Aquibium oceanicum: one gene and its partners. The protein of the gene in region 1 interacts with the protein of each later gene in a pairwise test. Links are inferred from orthologs where the notes say so. Each region holds a gene or a part of one and is shown in the gene's direction. Other genes may lie near its edges.

Region 1 (6,713 bases):
AGGCGGTCGGCCTCCACGACGACCTGGGCCAAAGCGGCGGCGTCCTTCAGGCCGAGATTAAGCCCCTGCCCGGCGATCGGGTGGATGCCGTGCGCGGCATCGCCCGCGAGCGCGAAGCGGGGGGCGACGAATTCGCGCGCGAGCGTCAGCCCCAGCGGCCACGCCTTGCGCGGACCGTCGACACGTATCTCGCCGAGCTTGAGGCCGAAGCGAAGTTCCAGTTCCGTCTCGAACACGATGTCGTCCTCCGCCACCAGGCGGTCGGCCACCTCGGTGCGCTCGGTCCAGACGATCGAGGAGCGATTGTTGCCCTTCTCGTCGGGCTTGAGCGGAAGGATGGCGAAGGGACCGGCCGGCAGGAAATGCTCCTCCGCGCGCCCTTCGTGCGGCCGCTCGTGCGCGACAGTGCAGACGATGCCCGACTGCCCGTAATCCCAGTGCACGGTCTTGATGCCCGCCATCTGGCGCAGGCGCGACTTCACCCCGTCCGCGGCGACCAGCAGCCGCGCCTCGATGGAACCGCCGTCGGCGAGCGCGACCGTCACCGATGCGCCGTCCACGTCGAAATGGTCCACGGCCACGCCTTCGACGATGGCGATGCCCAGTTCGCCGGCGCGGCGCCGCAGCGCCGCGTTCATCGCCCGGTTGGGAACCATGTGCGCGAAGGGTTCTCCTTCCTTCACCTCGCCGTCGAAGGTGAGGAAGACAGGCCGCACCGGGTCGGTGGTGCGGGAATCGGTGACGATCATGTCCATGATCGGCTGCGCGGATGGCTCCATCTGCGACCAGCAGCCGAGCTGTTCGAGCATGCGCCGGCCAGCGGCGGCGATCGCCGAGGCGCGGGCGTCGCGCTCCCAGACGCCGGCGGGCGCCGCATCCACGACCGTGATCTTCAGGTCGGGCCGCGCCTGCACGATGGAAACCGCGGTGGCGAGACCGACATACCCCGCGCCCGCCACGACGATATCGACATTGTCCTGCATCTCTTCCGGCATCCTCGTACTCCGCTCCCGCAGCGATGCGGCCGCCGGCCGCTTGACTTATCCTGCCTAACTGTCCGAAACCGGCCTCCCGGCAAGCCGGCGCCAGCGCGAGAGGGGCCAAAGCACCATGTCTTCAGCCATGCAGGAACTCCTCCGCATTCTCGACCTGGAGCACCTGGAGCACAACCTGTTTCGAGGTCGCAGCCCCCAGACGACCTGGCAGCGGGTGTTCGGCGGCCAGACCATAGGCCAGGCGCTGGTCGCGGCGCAGCGCACCGTCGACCCCGACCGGCACGTCCATTCGCTGCACGGCTACTTCATGCGGCCCGGCGACACACAGGTACCGATCGTCTACGAGGTCGACCGCATCCGCGACGGCGGCTCCTTCACCACCCGCCGCGTCGTGGCGGTCCAGCACGGCAAGGCGATCTTCTCGCTGGAAGCTTCGTTCCAGGTCCTGGAGGACGGGCTGGACCACCAGGTCGAGATACCGGCGGACGTGCCTTTCCCGGACGAACTGAAAAGCCAGCGCGAACTCCTGGAGACGACACCCGAGGTTCCAGAAAACATCCGACGCTTCTGGGCACGCGAGAGGCCGCTGGAGATCAAGCCGGTCCACCTGGAGCACTATGTCAGCCGGGACAAGCTGCCGCCCCGTCAGAGCGTCTGGATCAGGACGACGGGGCCCGTGCCGGCGCAATGGCCGGTGCAGTCGGCGGTGCTGGCCTACCTTTCGGACATGACGCTGCTCGACACGGCGACCTTCGCCCATGGCCGGGCGATCTTCGATCCCGACCTGCAGGTGGCGAGCCTCGACCACGCCATGTGGTTCCACCGTCGCGATCCGCTCGACGACTGGCTCCTCTACACGCAGGACAGCCCGTCGTCCTCCGGCTCGAGGGGTTTCACCCGCGGCGCGCTCTATTCGCGCAACGGCACGCTGGTCGCATCGGTGGCTCAGGAAGGGCTGATCCGGGTGAGGACGCGTGCCTAATATTTAGGCATTTCGCTTTTTTTGCATATTTGTTAACCCAATCCATTGTGCAGCGCGACATAGATGCGTGACCGGGCTGCGCCATCGCCTATGGATTCCAGCAGGTTAACCCCTTCTCGCCCGAACTGGCACGGAGCTTGAATCACCTTGGGCACGCTCTGGCTGCCTAGGCGTGCCGGCGGTGTCACGTAACGCGGGGGACCCGCAAGAAAAGAGGGTGAAACCTTATGAAGATCGTGATGGCTATCATCAAGCCTTTCAAGCTCGACGAGGTGCGCGAGGCGCTCACCGCCGTCGGGATCCAGGGCCTGACCGTCACCGAAGTCAAAGGCTACGGGCGTCAGAAGGGGCATACCGAAATCTACCGCGGAGCCGAATATGCGGTGAGCTTCCTGCCCAAGATCAAGATCGAGGTCGCCGTCGGTGGCGACATGGTCGACAAGGCCGTCGACGCGATCAGCGGAGCCGCCAAGACCGGCCAGATCGGCGACGGCAAGATCTTCGTCTACGGGATCGATCAGGCCGTGCGCATCCGCACCGGCGAGACCGATGTCGACGCGCTTTGAGAGCCAATTCGATTTCAAGGAGACAGAAATGAACCTTTCGAACATTTCCAGGGCTGCGTGGCGGCCTGCATTGCTCGGCGGCCTCGGACTTGCGGCTCTCGGGGCAAGCGCGGCTTTCGCCCAGGATACCGCAGCCCCCGCGGCCGAAGCTGCCGCGACCACCATGGACAAGGGCGATACCGCCTGGATGATGTTGTCGACCATCCTCGTCCTCTTCATGGTGCTTCCGGGCCTGGCCCTCTTCTACGGCGGCCTGGTGCGCGCCAAGAACATGCTTTCGGTGCTGATGCAGTGCACGATGATCACCGCGGTCGTCATCGTCATCTGGGTGGTCTACGGCTATTCCTTCGCCTTCGGCGGCGGCACCGGCGCCTATTGGGGTGGGCTCGGCAAGCTGTTCCTGTCGGGCGTGACGGCTGAAAGCGAGGCTGCGACCTTCTCCGACGGCGTAGTGATCCCGGAATTCGTGTTCATCTGCTTCCAGATGACCTTCGCCTGCATCACGCCGGCGCTGATCATCGGCGCCTTCGCAGAGCGCATCAAGTTCTCGGCGGTCATCCTGTTCGTGGTGCTCTGGGTCACCTTCGTGTACTTCCCGATCGCACACATGGTGTGGGATGCCAACGGCCTGCTGTTCGGATGGGGCGCTCTCGACTTCGCCGGCGGAACGGTCGTCCACATCAATGCCGGCATCGCCGCGCTCGTCGGCTCCATCATGATCGGCAAGCGCGCCGGATACGGCAAGGACAACATGGCTCCGCATTCGATGACGCTGACCATGGTCGGTGCATCGATCCTTTGGGTAGGCTGGTTTGGCTTCAACGCCGGCTCCAACCTCGAGGCCAATGGCGGCGCCGCACTGGCGATGATCAACACCTTCACCGCGACCGCCGGCGCCATCATCGCCTGGGTCGTCATCGAAGGCCTCGCCCGTGGCAAGGCCTCCATGCTCGGCGCTGCCTCTGGTGTCGTCGCTGGCCTGGTGGCAGTCACTCCGGCCGCCGGCCTGATCGGACCGGTCGGCGCCATCGTGCTCGGCGCCATTGCCAGCGCGGTCTGCTACTATTTCGTGGCCGTCGTGAAGATCAAAGCCGGCTACGACGACTCGCTGGACGTGTTCGGCATCCACGGCATCGGCGGCATCGTCGGCGCCATCGGCACGGGCGTGTTTACCTCGTCCTCGCTCGGTGGCATCGGCTATGCCGAAGGCGTCAGCATGGGCGGTCAGGTTTGGATCCAGATCCTCGCCGTTCTCGTCACCGTCGTATGGTGCGGCATCGGTTCGGCGATCCTCTACAAGATCGTGGACCTGATCGTCGGCCTGCGTCCGACCGAAGAGGCCGAGCGCCAGGGGCTGGATCTCACCTCGCACGGCGAAGTGGCCTACCACTCCTAAAACTACCGCGGCGGTTCGCCCGCCGCGCCCATCCGGTGCCCCAGGGCACATCCTCCCAGGAAACGGAGCCCGGCACCGCCGGGCTCCGTTTTCTTTTCGGCCGCGGAGTTCCGCGCGCCGCTGGATGGTTAATGCCGCTTTAACCTCGCCACCCTAGTCTGACCCCGATTTCGTGACCCGCCTGCGCGTGGATTGCGAGAGGTCGATCAGAGGAAGGAAAGCATGCGCCAAGGCAACCCCGCAGCCTTCGCCATGTCCGGCATCGGATATGGCATCCAGACGTTCCTGCGCCGGCAGTTCCTGCGCGCGCTCGGTCTGGCGCTGCTCGCCTCCTGTGCCTTCGCGATCGCCGGCCTCGCGACCTGGAACGTCGCGGACCCGAGCTTCAGCCACGCCACCGCCAACGAGGTGACGAACGCGATGGGTTATCCCGGCGCGGTGTTCTCCGACCTCGCCATGCAGTTCTTCGGGCTCGCGGCGGTTGCCGGTCTGCTTCCCGCATTTTCCTGGAGCCTGTTCCTGCTCGCGGCGCGCCGGCTCGACCGGCTGCCGCGCCGCGGCCTCGCCTGGTTCGGCGCGCTGTCCCTTTCGGCCGGCATCACCGGCTGCATCGCGGCCCCGCAGACCTGGCCGCTTCCTTCCGGGCTCGGCGGTGTTGTCGGCGACATCGTCCTGAAGCTGCCCGGCGCCCTGGCCGGCGGATATCCGACCGGCTGGGTCGCAGCTCTTTGCGCGGTGGTTCTGGCCGCGCCCACCGTCTGGCTCATGCTCTTCGCAACCGGTCTCATCGGACGCGTTCCGGTCTCCGAGGAGGACTTTCCGTCCGAGGCGGACGAGATCGACGACGCGCAGCAGGACCCGGAAGAAAGCGGCGGTATCCTCGCGCTTGGCGCGGTTGTTCACTTGTGGCTCTCGCTGCGCGCCTTCGTCCGCCGCACCTTTAGCGCCGTGCGTCCTGCGCCCCGCACCGTCTACGAAAAAGACGAGCCAGAGGACGATGCGCTGCTCGACCTCGAAGTGTCGCGGGACGACCGACTGACGCCCGCTGCGCCGGCCGCCCCTCGCGCCGCGCGGATCGAACCGAAATTCACGGCCGAGCCGGCGTTCGAGCCGTCCATCGACGAGGATGACGACGCCTTCGCCGACGAACCGATGGATTTCGACGACGACGTGCCGCCCGTACCGGAACGCCGTCGGGCCGCACCGCAACAGGAGGAGACCGACCTCCAGGTTCGGAATTTCCGCTCCGTGCCGGGCCAGGCGCGCGTCGAATCCCCCGCGCCCCGGCCGCAGCCGGGAAGCCGCGTCCAGCGCGAGGCACAGACCAGCCTGATCGAGGCCGACAGCTTCGAGATGCCCTCGCTGCACTTCCTCGCCGAAGCCAAGAACGTCGTGCGCGACGCCAGCCTCTCGGCCGAGGCGCTGGAACAGAACGCGCGGCTCCTGGAAGGCGTGCTGGAAGATTTCGGCGTCAAGGGCGAGATCATCCACGTGCGTCCCGGCCCGGTGGTCACGCTCTACGAACTGGAGCCGGCGCCCGGCATCAAGTCGAGCCGCGTCATCGGCCTAGCCGACGACATCGCGCGCTCCATGAGCGCCATCGCCTGTCGCGTCGCGGTCGTTCCTGGCCGCAACGCCATCGGCATCGAGCTGCCGAACGCCAAGCGCGAGACGGTCTATCTGCGCGAGATCCTCGCCAGCCGCGATTTCGAGCAGTCGAAGGCCAAGCTGGCGCTGGCGCTCGGCAAGACCATCAACGGCGAGGCGGTGATCGCCGACATCGCCAAGTTCCCCCACTTGCTCGTCGCCGGCACCACCGGCTCGGGCAAGTCGGTGGCGATCAACACCTTCATCCTGTCCATCCTCTACCGCATGAAGCCGGAGGACTGCAGGCTGATCATGATCGATCCGAAGATGCTCGAACTCTCCGTCTATGACGGCATCCCGCATCTGCTCACCCCCGTCGTCACCGACCCCAAGAAGGCGGTCGTGGCACTGAAGTGGACAGTGCGCGAGATGGAGGACCGCTATCGCAAGATGTCGAAGGTGGGCGTCCGCAACATCGACGGCTTCAATCAGCGCGTGGCGCAGGCGCAGAAGAAGGGCGAGGGCATTTCCCGCACCGTCCAGACCGGCTTCGACCGGGAGACCGGCGAGGCGATCTACGAGACCGAGAACCTCGACCTGTCGCCCCTGCCCTACATCGTCGTCATCATCGACGAGATGGCCGACCTGATGATGGTGGCGGGCAAGGAGATCGAGGGCGCCGTGCAGCGCCTCGCGCAGATGGCGCGCGCGGCCGGCATCCACGTCATCATGGCCACGCAGCGCCCCTCCGTCGACGTCATCACCGGCACGATCAAGGCAAACTTCCCGACCCGCATCTCCTTCCAGGTCACCTCCAAGATCGACAGCCGCACCATTCTGGGCGAGATGGGCGCCGAGCAGCTGCTGGGCATGGGCGACATGCTCTACATGGCCGGCGGCGGGCGCATCCAGCGCGTCCACGGGCCCTTCGTCTCCGACGACGAGGTCGAGAAGGTCGTCGCGCACCTCAAGCTGCAGGGCGTGCCGGAATATCTCGATTCCATCACCGAGGACGATGACGACGACGAGGGCGGCTCCTCCGGCGCGGGTACCGGCGGCAGCGGCGCGGGCGGCATGGACGATTCCGACGATCCCTACGATCAGGCGGTCTCGGTGGTCTTGCGGGACGGCAAGGCCTCCACCAGTTATATCCAGAGACGGCTGGGCATCGGCTACAACCGCGCTGC
Region 2 (7,354 bases), 480 kb from region 1 along the record:
ATCCACAACCTGTCGGACCAGAACGTCGAAGCCAGGATAGAGGGGAAGGACGAAGGCGAGCCGCTGGTGCCGATCCTGAGCGGAAGCGGCGGACGTGAACCGGTCACCTGTGGCGAGAAGTTCAGCCTGGGACCCTACGATTTCGTGTGGCTGCGCCCCGACGAGGACCGTCGCTGAGCCCGCGGTCGCAGCCCCAAGACCCAGCTATTTGCGCAGCACCACCCAGATAGCGTGGATGATGCCGGGAATGTAGCCCAGCAACGTCAGCAGGATGTTGAGCCAGAAGTGCAGCCCGAGCCCGACCTGGAGGAAAACCCCGAGTGGAGGGAGGATGACGGCTGCCAGTATCCTGATGACGTCCATGATGGGCTGCTCCCTCGCTTTCGACTGCCGAACAACCGCCCGCGGCGCAAACGGTTCCCGCACAACGACAGCCTTGCGCCGTTGCGCGGGGGGACACGGACCGGCGGATGCGATGATGGCGATAGCGTCGGAAGGCCGGGACGGCGCTGTCCGCCGTCCCGCGAAGGGCGAATGGTCAGCCGTACCAGGGACCCATCACCACTTCGGTCTCGGCTTCCGACTCCCGGACCTGCTCGGCGAAGGCCTGGGGATCGCTGTCGCGATAGTGATAGGGGTAGACATATTGCGGCGCGAACTCGGCAACGGCCGAGGCTGCCTGGTCGACATCCATCGTGTAGGGCAGGTTCATGGGGACGAAGGCGATGAAGATGTCCTCCAGCGCACGCATCTCGGGAATGTCTTCCGTATCGCCGGCAATGTAAACGCGCCGCCCGTCGATCGAGAGCACGTAGCCATTGTCGCGCCCCTTCGGATGGTACTGGAGGCGATCCTCGGTGGTGTTGTGGGCGGGGATCGCCGCGATTTCCATTCCCTCCACCGTGGTGCTCTCGCCGTTCCCGATCGCGGTGGCCTTCGATTTCAGGTCCTCCGGAAGCATGTCGTAGACGGCCGGGTTTGTCACGAGGCGCGTATTCTCGGTGACGATCCCGGAGAGCGTTTCCGCGTCGAAGTGGTCGCCATGCTCGTGGGTGATGAGGATGAGGTCGGGCTCCGGTTGCCCCTCATAAGCCGCCGCACCCCCGACGGGGTCATTGTAGATCGTCATGGCGGGCGTGGTCATGACGAAGGAGGCGTGGGAGATCGGATGGATTGTGATCTGGCCGCTCTCGGTGTCATAGGTGTCGCCTTCGCCGTCCTGCGCCCGCGCCGCGTAGGGCATGATCGTGGTCGCGCCGATCGTCGCTAGGCCGGTAAGTCCGAGCATGAGCGTTCCGCGTCGGGTGATGTGCATGGCGTTCTCCGTAGCTTGATATCGAGGGACGTTTGCCGGTTGACGCCGTTCCCCATCGTGAATGGTAGGGAGTGATCGACAGGCGGCGACCACATGGCGTTCAACTCTTCATGAACGTGTCGTGATCGAAGTTTTTTCTCGGTCGCCGACAACGAGAGCCGGGGAAATGTTTCCGCAGCTCGGCATGAGTTCAATCACAGCGAGAAAATTACATAAGTTAACTCCGTTTTGAGCATTTGGGATCAGGCTGATCGAAGGGGAATTTCGATGGCCAAGCTCGCCGGCATCTTCATTTCGACACGCAACCTGAAGCTGATCGGGATCGCCGTCTGGTTCGCCGCCTTTGTCGGCACCGCCTTGGTGCTGGCGGCGTTCAGCTACATGCAGGTCCGGGAAGCGATGCGGCAGGACGCCGAAGCGGGCCTCGAGCAGTTTGTCCGCCTCGACGAAAGCATCCGCGCCGCGTTCCAGGCACTCCGCGCGGATATCGCCGACGCGCCGTGTTCGGCGGGGTTCCAGCTGCACATGAGGAAGGTGGCCTATCTCCCGGACGGCCTCAACGAGTTCTTCTACGCGCCCGGGGGCATTGTCGAATGCTCAGTCAACGTGGAGCGTTTTGCCCAGCCGGTGCCGCTCGGCGAACCCGACTTCGCGACCGCGGACGGGAAGAGCTTCTGGATCGATCGCGACATCAGTTTCGCTGGACTGCCGGGCATGGTCGGCACCATCGTCCTCCATGATCGGTTTGCCGCCGTGGTTCCGCGCCAGGAGATGAAGCTTCCGTTGCCGGCCTGGATGAAGGCCGAGGCGGTGCTGGTAGCGCCGAACGGTCGCTGGTGGCATCGCAGCGGAAACGAATGGGTTCACCAGGACGAACAGCTTTCGAAACGCCGCGGATGGACGGATGGCCTGTTCGCGGTGCGCCAGAAGGTCTGCGTGACAGAGGGGTTCCACTGCATCTCGATGCGCGCGGCGGTCGCCGAACTGGCTGCGCACTACAAGCTTCCGGTGGCGGTGCTTCTCGTCCTAGCAGGCACGATCGCCAGTTGGATTACGCGGCTCGCTCTCAGGTTCATGCGCCGCTTATGGTCCTTCGAGGCGCGCTTCCTGCGCCATCTCGACGAAAACTCGATCGTTTGTGCCTACCAGCCGATCATCGAGGTGAAGACGGGCGCGGTCATCGGCTGCGAAGTGCTCGCCCGCTGGCGCGACATCGACGATGCGATCGTCTATCCGGACCGCTTCCTGCCTCTCGTGCAGAAACACGAACTCACGTCGCGGTTCACCCGACTCGTCATCGAGAAGGCATACCGCGACCTCACCGCGGCCTCGTTCGACGGGCAGCGTCTCCAGGTGAACTTCAACGTCTTCCCGCGTGATCTCGATGCCGCCGCGCTCGTGCGCACCTTCTCCATCTTCGACGACGCACGAGACCGGTTCGAACTCGTGCTCGAGATCGTCGAGTGCGACCACGTCGACCTGGCAAAGGGGCAGTCGCATATCCGCGCGCTCCGCCGGGCCGGTTTCAAGGTCTACATGGACGACTTTGGGACCGGATACTCCACGCTGAAGCATCTGGCGGAACTCGACGTGGACGGCGTTAAGCTGGACCGATCCTTCGCCATGGCGCCCACCGGCAGCATCATGTCCGAAATGCTCCGTCACGCCATAGACATGGTGCATGCCGCAGGCAGGAAGATCGTCGTGGAAGGCGTCGAGACGGCCGAACGGCTGGCGCAGCTTGAGGCGGACACGGCACGCGTGGACTTCGCACAGGGCTATTTCATCGCGCGGCCACTGGATCTGGAGCGCTTTTCGCGCTTCGTGCTCGACAGATCCTTCGAGGCCGTTCCTCAGCGAAACGCCGCCTGACGAGCCGGCCCTCCCGTATCCATTTCCCATGTTTCGCGCTATAGACCGCGCCCAGAACCCGAACTGCGCGGCACTGATGGCGAAGACAGCCCTGAAACTGGATGAAATGATCGATGGTGAGGCACTCCGGCGCGAGTTGACCGCACTGACCCTTGCAGACAGCGGCGACGGATCGACGCCCGAGATACGCGCCTCGGTTCTTCAGAAGCTGCGCGAGACACTGGCGGCAGGCCATCGCAAAGCCGAGGCGATGTTGATGGAAGACGGCGGCGGAACGGCTTGCGCCGCCCGGCTGTCGCATCTCATGGACGAGGTCATTCGCGCCCTCTACGACTTCGCCGTCACCCACGTCTACCGCTCCAAGAACCCGTCCGCCGGAGAGCGCATGACCGTCGTCGCGGTGGGCGGATACGGCCGCGGGACCCTGGCGCCGGGTTCAGACATCGACCTGCTTTTCCTGCTGCCCTACAAGCAGACACCGTGGGGCGAGCAGGTGGTCGAATACCTGCTCTACATGCTGTGGGACCTCGGGCTGAAGGTCGGCCATGCGACTCGCAACATCGACGAATGCGTGCGTCTTTCGCGCACCGACATCACGATCCGGACCGCCGTGCTCGAGGCGCGCTACCTCTGGGGCGATACGGGCCTGTTCGACGAACTCGTGAAGCGCTTCGACAAGGAGGTCGTCAGTTCCACGGGCGCCGAATACGTCCAGGCGAAGCTCGCGGAGCGCGACGAGCGGCACCGCAAGGTCGGCGCCAGCCGCTATCTCGTCGAGCCCAACGTGAAGGACGGCAAGGGCGGGCTGCGCGACCTGCACACGCTGTTCTGGATCGCGAAGTACTACTATCGCGTCCGCACCGGCGAGGAACTCGTCGAGAAGGGCGTCTTCACGCGCAAGGAATACCTTCAGTTCCGTAAAGCGGAGGATTTCCTCTGGGCGGTGCGCTGCCACCTCCACTTCCAGACGGGGAAGGCGGAGGAGCGCCTGCATTTCGACATCCAGCGCGATATCGCCGAAAGGCTCGGCTATACGAGCCATCCCGGCCTATCGGCGGTCGAGCGCTTCATGAAGCACTATTTCCTCGTCGCCAAGGAAGTGGGTGATCTGACCCGGATCTTCTGCGCCGCGCTCGAGGAAGAGCAGGCCAAGCACGTGCCGGGGTTCAACCGCCTTCTTCAAAGCTTCCAGCGCAGGCGGCGCAAGCTCGCCGGCACGTCGGACTTCATCGTCGACAACGACCGTATCAACATCGCCGACGACGGGGTTTTCGAGCGCGATCCGGTCAATCTGCTGCGCCTGTTCTGGTTCGCCGACAAGCACGGGCTCGAGTTCCATCCCGATGCGCTCAAACTTGTCACTCGTTCGTTGAAGCTGATCGACCGCGATCTCCGCCGCGACCGGGAGGCGAACCGGCTGTTCATGGACGTGATGACGTCCGGCCGGAATCCGGAGCTGAACCTAAGGCGCCTGAACGAGGCAGGGGTGCTCGGGAAACTGATCCCCGATTTCGGCAAGATCGTCGCGATGATGCAGTTCAACATGTACCACCACTACACGGTGGACGAACATCTCTTGCGCTGCATCGGCGTGCTGGCCGAGATCGAGCGGGGCGACGGCGAAAAGGCCCATCCCCTCGCCCACAAGCTGATGCCCGGCCTGAAGCCGCAGCGCGAGATACTCTATACCGCCCTGCTCCTGCACGACATCGCCAAGGGCCGGCCGGAGGATCATTCGGAAGCGGGTGCCAAGATCGCCCGCAAGCTTTGCCCGCACATGGGATTCTCGGCTGCCGAGACCGAAACCATCGCCTGGCTGGTGGAGCACCATCTCCTGATGTCGATGACGGCGCAGACGCGCGACCTCAACGACCGCAAGACCATCGACGACTTCGCCGACGTCGTGCAGTCGGTCGAGCGGCTGAAGATGCTGCTCGTACTGACGGTCTGCGACATACGCGGGGTCGGGCCGGGGGTCTGGAACGGGTGGAAAGGACAATTGCTGCGCACCCTCTACTACGAGACCGAACTCCTGCTCACCGGCGGTTTTTCGGAAGTCTCGCGCGCCAAGCGGGCCGAACAGGCGCGGGAGCAACTCGCCGAAGCGCTCTCGGGCTGGCCGGAGCGGGAGCGCGACAACATTCTCAAGCTTCACTACGACAACTATCTGCTGACGATGGATCTGGAAGATCAGGTCCGGGACGCGGAGTTCATCCGGGAGGCGGACGCCAACGGAAAGGTGTTCAGCGCTGGCGTGACGATGCGCGCGTTCGAAGCCGTGACCGAGATCACGGTGCTTACGCCCGACCATCCGCGCCTGCTTTCGGTCGTCGCTGGCGCCTGTGCCGCGGCCGGCGCCAACATCGTCGATGCGCAGATTTTCACCACCACGGACGGCCGCGCTCTGGATACCATCCTCATCGGCCGCGAGTTCGACCGCGACGAGGACGAACAGCGCCGCGGGGTGCGCGTCGGGCGGCTCATCGAGGACGTGCTTTCGGGCCGTAGCGAGCTGCCCGAGATGATCGAGAAGCGCGCCAGGCCGAAGCGCGGCCACAAGACGTTCCGCATCGAGCCGCGGGCCGAAATACGCAACACGCTCTCGAATCGCTTCTCGGTGATAGAGGTCGAGGGGCTGGACCGGCCGGGATTGCTGTCAGAGATAACCGGGGCGATCTCCGATCTTTCACTCGACATCACCTCGGCGCACATCACCACCTTCGGCGAAAAGGTGATCGACACCTTCTACGTGACGGACCTGACCGGCCAGAAGGTCGAGAACCCGACCCGGCAGGAGGCGATCCGCGACAGGCTCATTGCCACGCTCGGCGGTCCCAGCCGGGCGCAGAAGCTGAAGCTCGCCGCCGAATGATCCAACTGGTCCGGCGCTTGGCCGCGGAAGGCGGTAAAAGGTCATGAGTCTCGTCGGCAAGTTCGCCAGCGTCGGCGGCGCGACGATGGCAAGCCGCGTTCTCGGCTTCGTGCGCGAGGCGCTGATCGGGGCCGCCCTCGGCGCCGGTCCGGTCGCGGATGCCTTCTATGCCGCCTTCCGCTTTCCCAACCTCTTCCGACGGCTCTTCGCCGAAGGCGCGTTCAACACCGCCTTCATCCCGCTCTTCGCAAAGGAGCTGGAAGCGGACGGGATGAACGGCGCGCGCCGTTTTGCGGAAGAGGTGCTGTCGGTGCTGGTCGTCGCGCTGCTGGTCCTTTCCGTCATCGCCATCTTCTTCATGCCCGCCCTCGTCGGGACGATCGTCGCGCCGGCCTTCGCCGACACGCCGGAAAAGTTCGACCTCACGGTCCTGATGACCCGCATCATGTTCCCGTATCTCTTCTGCATGTCGCTGGTGGCGATGCTGTCGGGGATCCTGAACTCGATGCGCCGGTATTTCCTGGCGGCCATCGTGCCGGTGCTCCTCAACGTCATCCTGTCGGTGGTGCTGGTCGCGGCGCTCTACGCCGGGGTCGAATCGCGCACCACGGGCATCTGGCTCGCCTGGGGCGTCCTCGCGTCCGGCATCGCGCAGCTCTTGTTCCTGATCATGGGCGTAGGGCGCGAGGGCTACTCCATGGGCTTCCGCCGCCCCCGCATGACGCCCAAGGTCAACCGCCTGCTGCTCCTGATGGGACCGGCCATGCTGACCGGCGGCGTGACGCAGATCAACCTGCTCGTCGGGCAGATCATCGCCTCGGCGCAGGACGGGGCCATCGCGCTGCTCAACTATGCCGACCGCATCAACCAGCTGCCGCTCGGCGTCATCGGCATCGCCGTGGGAGTGGTACTGCTGCCGGAGCTCTCGCGTGCCCTGAAGGCGGGCGACGAGAAGGACGCGCAGCACCTGCAGAACCGCTCGCTGGAATTCGCGCTCGGCCTGACTTTCCCAGCTGCCGTCGGCTTCCTGGTCATGCCGGGGCCGATCGTCAGCCTGCTCTACGAACGCGGCGCCTTCACCGAGCAGACCACGCAGCTGACGGCCGCCGCACTCGCCGCATTCGCCGCCGGCCTACCGGCCTATGTCCTCATCAAGGTCTTCTCGCCTGGCTTCTTCGCGCGCGAGGACATGAAGACGCCGATGTGGTTCTCGATGATCGCGGTGGCGGTGAACATCGCCGGCAGCCTGGCGCTGTTCCCGTTCTACGGCCATGTCGGCCTCGCGGCCGCGACGT
Region 3 (7,018 bases), 3.0 Mb from region 1 along the record:
AAGTGGAGTTTTTGCGTCGTTTTTGCGTTGCAACAACTCCGCAGGATGGCTAATAGATAAGCACATTCAGGTGCTGCGCGGTTTTTGTGCATGTTGGAGTTTGAAAAGCTGGCCGAAGCACTCGATATCGGCGGCGCGGTGATCCGCAACCGGGTCTTCCTGGCGCCGCTCTCGGGGATCACCGATCGTGCGTTCCGCAGCCGTGCATACATGCACGGCGCCGGCATGGTTGTGTCGGAGATGGTGGCGAGCGGCGAACTGGCGCGCGGACGGGTGGATTCGCAGCGGCGGATCGGCCGCTCGGGCGCGGCGCTGCACGTGGTGCAGCTCGCCGGGCGCGACGCGCGCTGGATGGCCGAGGGCGCGCGCATCGCCGTGGGCGAGGGAGCCGACATCGTCGACATCAACATGGGGTGCCCGGCCAAGAAGGTGACGGGTGGCTATTGCGGGTCGGCGCTGATGCGCGACCTCGACCTCGCCGAGAGCCTCATCGCTGCCGTCGTGGGCGCGGTCGAGGTTCCCGTGACGGTGAAGATGCGGCTCGGATGGGACGAGACGGAGCTGGTCGCGCCGGAACTGGCGTGCCGCGCCGAGCAGGCCGGCGTGCGCATGGTGACGGTGCACGGGCGCACGCGCTGCCAGTTCTACAAGGGGCAGGCGGACTGGAAGGCCATCGCGGCTGTGAAACAGGCGGTCGGCATTCCGGTGGTCGCGAACGGGGACATCCTTTCGGCGGAGGACGCGCGCCGGGCGCTGGCGCAGTCGGGCGCCGACGCCGTCATGATCGGCCGGGCGCATTGCGGGGCGCCCTGGGTGGCGGGCGAAATCGCGGCGGAGGCCGCCGGTACGGTCGCGCCGGGGGTGCCGAGCACGCCGGAGGCGCTCGCCGACTATGTCCAGGCGCACTACGAGGACATGCTGTCGCTCTATGGCGTGGAGCCAGGGGTGCGGCATGCGCGAAAACATCTTGGCTGGTATCTCGACCGCCATGCGGGCGACGTTTCGGCAGCCGACCGCCGCGCCGTGATGACGTCGACCGACCCGAAGCAGGTGACGGCGCATCTGCGCGCTGCGCTGCTTGCCGGTGGCGATGCGGGGAACGCATCGCAGTTTCTGGGCAAAGCAGCATGAGCGCCGACACGATGTCGAAACCGGCGGGCGCAGATGCGGCGCAGATGGTGCTGAACACGATCCGGCATCCGGTCGTCATGGTCGATGGCGAGGGGCGCATAACCTACGCCAATGCCGACGCGGAGGATTTCTTCCGGTCGAGCGCGTCGATCCTGGCGCGAAACGCGATCGACCACTTCGTGCCGTTCGGCAGCCCGCTGCTGACGCTGATCGAGCAGGTGCGCGAGCGCCAGTCGCCGGTGAACGAGTACCGCGTCGACATTTCCTCTCCAAGGATCGGCTCCGACAAGCTGGTGGACATCTATGTCGCGCCTGTCGCCGAGCTTGCCGGGTCGGTCGTGATCATGTTCCAGGAGCGATCCATGGCCGACAAGATCGACCGGCAGATGACGCACCGGGGTGCCGCCCGCTCCGTGACGGGCCTCGCAGCCATGCTTGCGCACGAGATCAAGAACCCGTTGTCGGGCATCCGCGGCGCGGCGCAACTGCTCGAGAGCGCGGTCTCGGACGAGGACCGCGCGCTGACGCGGCTGATCACCGACGAGACCGACCGCATCGTCGCTCTGGTCGACAGGATGGAGGTGTTTTCGGACGAGCGGCCGATCGACCGAGATCCGGTCAACATCCACGTCGTGCTCGACCACGTTAAAGCGATCGCGCGCACCGGCTTTGCAAACCGCATTCGGATCGTCGAAGACTACGATCCCTCGCTGCCGCCGGTGCTGGGAAACCGCGACCAGCTCGTGCAGGTGTTCCTCAACCTGGTGAAGAACGCGGCGGAGGCGATCTCGGGCGATCCGGCCGGCGAGATCACGCTATCCACGGCGTTCCGGCCCGGCATACGGCTTTCGGTGCCGGGGACGCAGGATCGCGTCTCGCTGCCGCTCCAGTTCTGCGTGCACGACAATGGCGGCGGCGTTCCCGAGGACATCAGGCCGATCCTGTTCGATCCCTTCATCACCACCAAGCCGAACGGCTCGGGTCTCGGCCTTGCGCTCGTCGCCAAGATCGTCGGCGAACACGGCGGGGTGATCGAATGCGATTCCTCGCCGCGCGGAACGACCTTCCGCATCCTCATGCCCGCCTGGAAGGACGATCCCGTTCGGCCCGGCTACGAGATCGATGGAGACGAGACCCGATGAACCGCGGCAGCATCCTCGTTGCGGACGACGACGCGGCGATAAGGACGGTCCTGAACCAGGCCCTGTCGCGGGTGGGTCATGACGTGCGCGTGACATCGAACGCCGCCACGCTGTGGCGCTGGGTCGCGGCGGGCGATGGCGACCTGGTCATCACCGACGTGGTGATGCCGGACGAGAACGCCTTCGACATGCTGCCGCGCATCAAGAAGGCGCGCCCGCATCTGCCGGTGATCGTCATGAGCGCGCAGAACACCTTCATGACGGCGATCCGCGCGTCGGAGAAGGGGGCCTACGAATACCTGCCCAAGCCCTTCGACCTCACCGAGCTCCTGAACATCGTCAACCGGGCTCTGTCGGAGCCGAAACGCACCTCGTCGGAGCAGCGCAGCGAGGAGCAGCCCGAATCGATGCCGCTGGTCGGACGCTCGGCCGCGATGCAGGACATCTACCGGATGCTCGCGCGCATGATGCAGACCGATCTGACGGTGATGATCACCGGCGAATCGGGCACCGGGAAGGAACTGGTGGCGCGCGCCCTGCACGAATACGGCCGGCGCCGCAACGGGCCGTTCGTGGCGATCAATATGGCCGCGATCCCGCGCGACCTGATCGAATCGGAACTCTTCGGGCACGAGAAGGGCGCCTTTACCGGCGCCCAGAACCGTTCCACCGGGCGATTCGAGCAGGCGGAGGGCGGCACGCTGTTCCTCGACGAGATCGGCGACATGCCGATGGAAGCGCAGACGCGGCTGCTGCGCGTGCTCCAGCAGGGCGAATACACCACCGTCGGCGGCCGCACGCCGATCAAGACCGACGTGCGCATCGTCGCGGCGACGAACAAGGACCTGCGCACGCTGATCAACCAGGGGCTCTTCCGTGAGGACCTGTTCTACCGGCTGAACGTGGTTCCGCTTCGCCTGCCCGCCCTTCGCGAACGCTCCGAAGACGTCCCGGACCTCGTCCGGCACTTCTTCATCCAGGTCGAGGCCGAGGGGCTGCAGGCCAAGCGCATCTCGACGGCCGGGCTCGACCTGATGAAGCGCTATTCCTGGCCGGGCAACGTGCGGGAACTTGAAAACCTCGTCCGGCGCCTGGCCGCGCTGTATCCACAGGACGAGATTTCGGCCGAGATCATCGAATCCGAACTCCAGACCTCCGACCGGCCATCCTCGCCGCCCAACGGCGTGATGATGCCGGAGGACCTGACCATCGGCCAGGCGATGGAGCATTATCTTCAGCGCTACTTCGCCTCCTTCGGCGACGAGTTGCCGCCGGCCGGGCTCTACCAGCGCATCCTCGAGGAAGTGGAATATCCGCTGGTGCTGGCCTCCATGACGGCCACACGTGGCAACCAGATCAGGGCGGCCGAACTGCTCGGCCTGAACCGCAACACGCTGCGCAAGAAGATCCGCGAACTCGGCGTCAACGTCTACCGGACGTCGCGCACCTCCTGATTCTCACAAGAAAGTCATCCCTGACGGACGTGGCGGCCATTCGTGCCGTCCGCCTTCTACTCCGTCCCAGACCGGTTGCGATCTTCGAAGAGGCTGTTTAGGCGGGCTCCGAGAACGCCGACTGAAAATGGCTGCATCGCCGTTTTGTTGCAGAAAAGCCACAATGCGTTGCACAATAGCCACGTACGATTCGGAGTGGCACCGCGCCTATGGCAGCACATACCGATATGGCCGACGGGGCCGGGGGGGACCCGCCGGAGGAGGCTGCGTCCGCCGAAGGGCGCCGGCATTCGGTGCTGCCTGGGATGATGACGGTGATCGCGGCGCTCGTCTGCGCCGCCGTCTCCTTCGTCATCCTCGTCGGGCTCGGCCCGATCGCGCCGACCAACGAGGTGATGCTGACGCTGATCGGCATCAACGTCGCGCTGATCCTCCTCCTGGTCTTCCTGATCGGCCGCGAAGTGCAGCAGATCGCGCTGGCGCGGCGGCGCGGCAAGGCGGCCTCGCGGCTGCACGTGCGCATCGTGACGCTGTTCTCGCTGATCGCGGCGGTGCCGGCCATCATCATCGCCATCGTGGCGTCGATCACGCTCGACATCGGGCTCGACCGCTGGTTCGAGGTGAAGACCAAGGCGATCGTCAGTTCGTCGCTGTCGATCGCTGAGGCCTATATCCAGGAAAACGCGCGCAACCTTCAGGGCACTACGCTGTCGATGGCGATCGACCTCGATCAGCGGCGCTCGCTTTACGGGCTCGACCGCATCGGTTTCCAGGCGCTCCTGACCCAGCAGGCGGTGGGCCGTGCGCTCGCCCACGCCGCGCTGATCGACGCTAACGGCAATTTCATCATGCAGGCCGAGACGCCCGCCGATTTCGACATGCCGGAGGCGCCGGCCGGCGCCGTGGAGGAAGCCGCGGACGGACGGCCTGTGCTGATCGAGCCGCGCACCCGCAACATCGTCGGCGCCATCATCCGCCTGCGCGAGATCGAGGACGTCTATCTCTACACGATCCGGCTGGTGGACCCCGAGGTGATCCGGGCGCGGCAGATCGTGCGGGCCAACGCGGACGACTACGGCGCGCTCGAAGACAGCCGCACGACGGTGCAGGTCGCGTTCGCCTTAATCTATCTGGGGTTGACGCTGATCATCATCCTGTCGGCGATCTGGACTGGCATCGCGGTGGCCGACAGGCTGGTGCGGCCGATTCGCCGCCTGATCGGCGCGGCGGACGAGGTCGCGACGGGAAACCTCGACGTGTCGGTTCCGGTCCGCAATTCCGACGGCGACGTGGCCTCGCTCAGCGACACGTTCAACAAGATGCTGCTGCAGCTGAAGTCGCAGCGCAACGAGATCCTCTCGACCAAGGACCAGATCGACGAGCGGCGGCGTTTTTCGGAGGCCGTGCTGGCGGGCGTCAGTGCCGGCATCGTAGGCGTCGACGCAGACGGCATGATCACCATCGTCAACCGGTCGGCCGAGACCATGCTCGGGATCCGGGCGACGAGTTCGGAAGGCGAGCGCCTGTCGTCGATCCTGCCGCACATCGGACGGGTGTTCGAGGTGTCGCGCTCCTCGGGCAGGGCGGTGCATCGCGAGCAGGTCGCCTTCAGCCGCGGCGGCGTGGAGCGCACCTTCAACGTCCAGGTGACGATCGAGGAGGGCGACAAGAAATCCGAACTGCCGTCCTACGTCGTCACCATCGACGACATCACCGACCTGGTGCAGGCGCAGCGATCCTCGGCATGGGCGGACGTGGCACGGCGCATCGCCCACGAGATCAAGAACCCGCTGACGCCGATCCAGCTTTCGGCGGAACGCATCCGCCGGCGCTATGGCAAGGTGATCACCGAGGACCGTGGGGTCTTCGACCAGTGCGTCGACACGATCATCCGCCAGGTCGGGGACATCGGACGCATGGTCGACGAATTCTCCGCCTTCGCGCGCATGCCCAAGCCCGCGATGGAACCGATGGATCTGCGCGAGGCGCTGCGGGAGGCGTCGTTCCTGGTCGAGGTCGGCAATTCCGACGTGGAGTTCCGCAGGGCCTTCGGCAGCGAGCCCCTCGTTGGCCGGTTCGACAGCCGGCTGATGAGCCAGGCCTTCGGCAACCTGATCAAGAACGCCTCCGAGGCGATCGAATCGAACGAGACGAAGGACGGGCAGTCCGGCGTCATCATGATCGCGGCCTCGCGAAAGGACGACTGGATCACCGTGGACGTGGTGGACAACGGCAAAGGGCTGCCGGCCGAAAACCGGCAGAAACTGCTCGAGCCCTACATGACCACGCGGGCGAAGGGTACGGGGCTCGGTCTCGCTATCGTCAAGAAGATCATCGAGGATCACGGAGGTCGGCTGGAGCTCCACGATGCTCCGGCCGACTTCTTCGGGGGGAAGGGGGCATTGATCCGCGTGATCCTGCCGGCTTCCGAGGGCGGGTCCGCCGCCGAACTCCCGGACACCACGGCAAAGCAGGAAGAGAAGGTTCAAAATGGCGTCTGACATTCTTGTCGTCGACGACGAGGAGGACATCAGGGAACTCGTCGCGGGTATCCTGAGCGACGAAGGGCATGAGACCCGCACAGCCTTCGACAGCGACAGCGCGCTGGCGTCGATCGCGGAGCGCGTGCCCCGGCTGATCCTGCTCGACATCTGGCTGCAAGGATCGCGGCTGGACGGACTGGCGCTTCTGGACGAGATCAAGACGATCCACCCGAACGTGCCCGTCGTCATGATCTCGGGCCACGGCACGGTCGAGACCGCTGTCTCCGCGATCAAGCGCGGCGCCTACGATTTCATCGAGAAGCCGTTCAAGACCGACCGGCTGATCCTCATCTGCGAGCGGGCGCTGGAAACCTCGAAGCTGCGGCGCGAGGTGACGGAACTCAAGAAGCGCACTGCCGACACGTTCGACCTGATCGGCAATTCGGCGGCAATGAACCATCTGCGTCATTCGATCGAGAAGATCGCGCCGACCAACAGCCGGGTGATGGTCATCGGCCCCTCGGGTTCGGGCAAGGAAGCGGCGGCGCGCGCCATCCATGCGCTCTCGGCGCGCAAGGACGCGCCGTTCGTGTCGATGAACGCGGCATCGATCACGCCCGACCGGATGGAGATCGAGCTGTTCGGCACCGAGCCGAACGGGGCCGAACGCAAGGTCGGGGCGCTGGAAGAGGCGCATCGCGGGACGCTCTATCTCGACGAGGTGGCCGACATGCCGCGCGAGACGCAGAACAAGATCCTGCGCGTGCTGGTCGACCAGCAGTTCGAGCGGGTCGGCGGGGCCAAGCGC

Evidence for each region.
Region 2: the proteins of BSQ44_RS00765 (region 1) and BSQ44_RS03200 interact in binary tests that used the Escherichia coli proteins (3 or more experiments, as listed by UniProt). The link is inferred for Aquibium oceanicum from one-to-one orthologs.
Region 3: the proteins of BSQ44_RS00765 (region 1) and BSQ44_RS15225 interact in binary tests that used the Escherichia coli proteins (3 or more experiments, as listed by UniProt). The link is inferred for Aquibium oceanicum from one-to-one orthologs.

What each region holds. Positions count from the first base shown.
Region 1 is NZ_CP018171.1:155,324-162,036, forward strand. What follows is about bases 1,179-3,873. They hold BSQ44_RS00765 (P-II family nitrogen regulator), read left to right. Parts: upstream 1,179-2,204; coding sequence 2,205-2,543; downstream 2,544-3,873. Other genes in these bases: BSQ44_RS00760 (acyl-CoA thioesterase), read left to right, coding at 1,179-1,977; BSQ44_RS00770 (ammonium transporter), read left to right, coding at 2,572-3,873. Also shown: BSQ44_RS00755 (ubiquinone biosynthesis hydroxylase), read right to left, coding at 1-995; more of BSQ44_RS00760, read left to right, coding at 1,111-1,178; more of BSQ44_RS00770, read left to right, coding at 3,874-3,939; BSQ44_RS00775 (FtsK/SpoIIIE family DNA translocase), read left to right, coding at 4,162-6,713. UniProt on the Escherichia coli protein: Involved in the regulation of nitrogen metabolism. Regulates the activity of its targets by protein-protein interaction in response to the nitrogen status of the cell.
Region 2 is NZ_CP018171.1:633,197-640,550, forward strand. Bases 2,924-6,259 are described here. They hold BSQ44_RS03200 ([protein-PII] uridylyltransferase), read left to right. Parts: upstream 2,924-3,263; coding sequence 3,264-6,059; downstream 6,060-6,259. Other genes in these bases: BSQ44_RS03195 (EAL domain-containing protein), read left to right, coding at 2,924-3,187; murJ (murein biosynthesis integral membrane protein MurJ), read left to right, coding at 6,103-6,259. Outside these bases: BSQ44_RS03180 (alpha-amylase family protein), read left to right, coding at 1-177; BSQ44_RS03185 (YqaE/Pmp3 family membrane protein), read right to left, coding at 205-363; BSQ44_RS03190 (MBL fold metallo-hydrolase), read right to left, coding at 539-1,315; more of BSQ44_RS03195, read left to right, coding at 1,583-2,923; more of murJ, read left to right, coding at 6,260-7,354.
Region 3 is NZ_CP018171.1:3,115,419-3,122,436, reverse strand. The notes cover bases 201-3,200. They hold BSQ44_RS15225 (two-component system sensor histidine kinase NtrB), read left to right. Parts: upstream 201-1,127; coding sequence 1,128-2,273; downstream 2,274-3,200. Other genes in these bases: ntrC (nitrogen regulation protein NR(I)), read left to right, coding at 2,270-3,200; dusB (tRNA dihydrouridine synthase DusB), read left to right, coding at 201-1,131. Also shown: more of dusB, read left to right, coding at 91-200; more of ntrC, read left to right, coding at 3,201-3,727; BSQ44_RS15215 (sensor histidine kinase NtrY-like), read left to right, coding at 3,955-6,228; nitrogen assimilation response regulator NtrX, read left to right, coding at 6,218-7,018.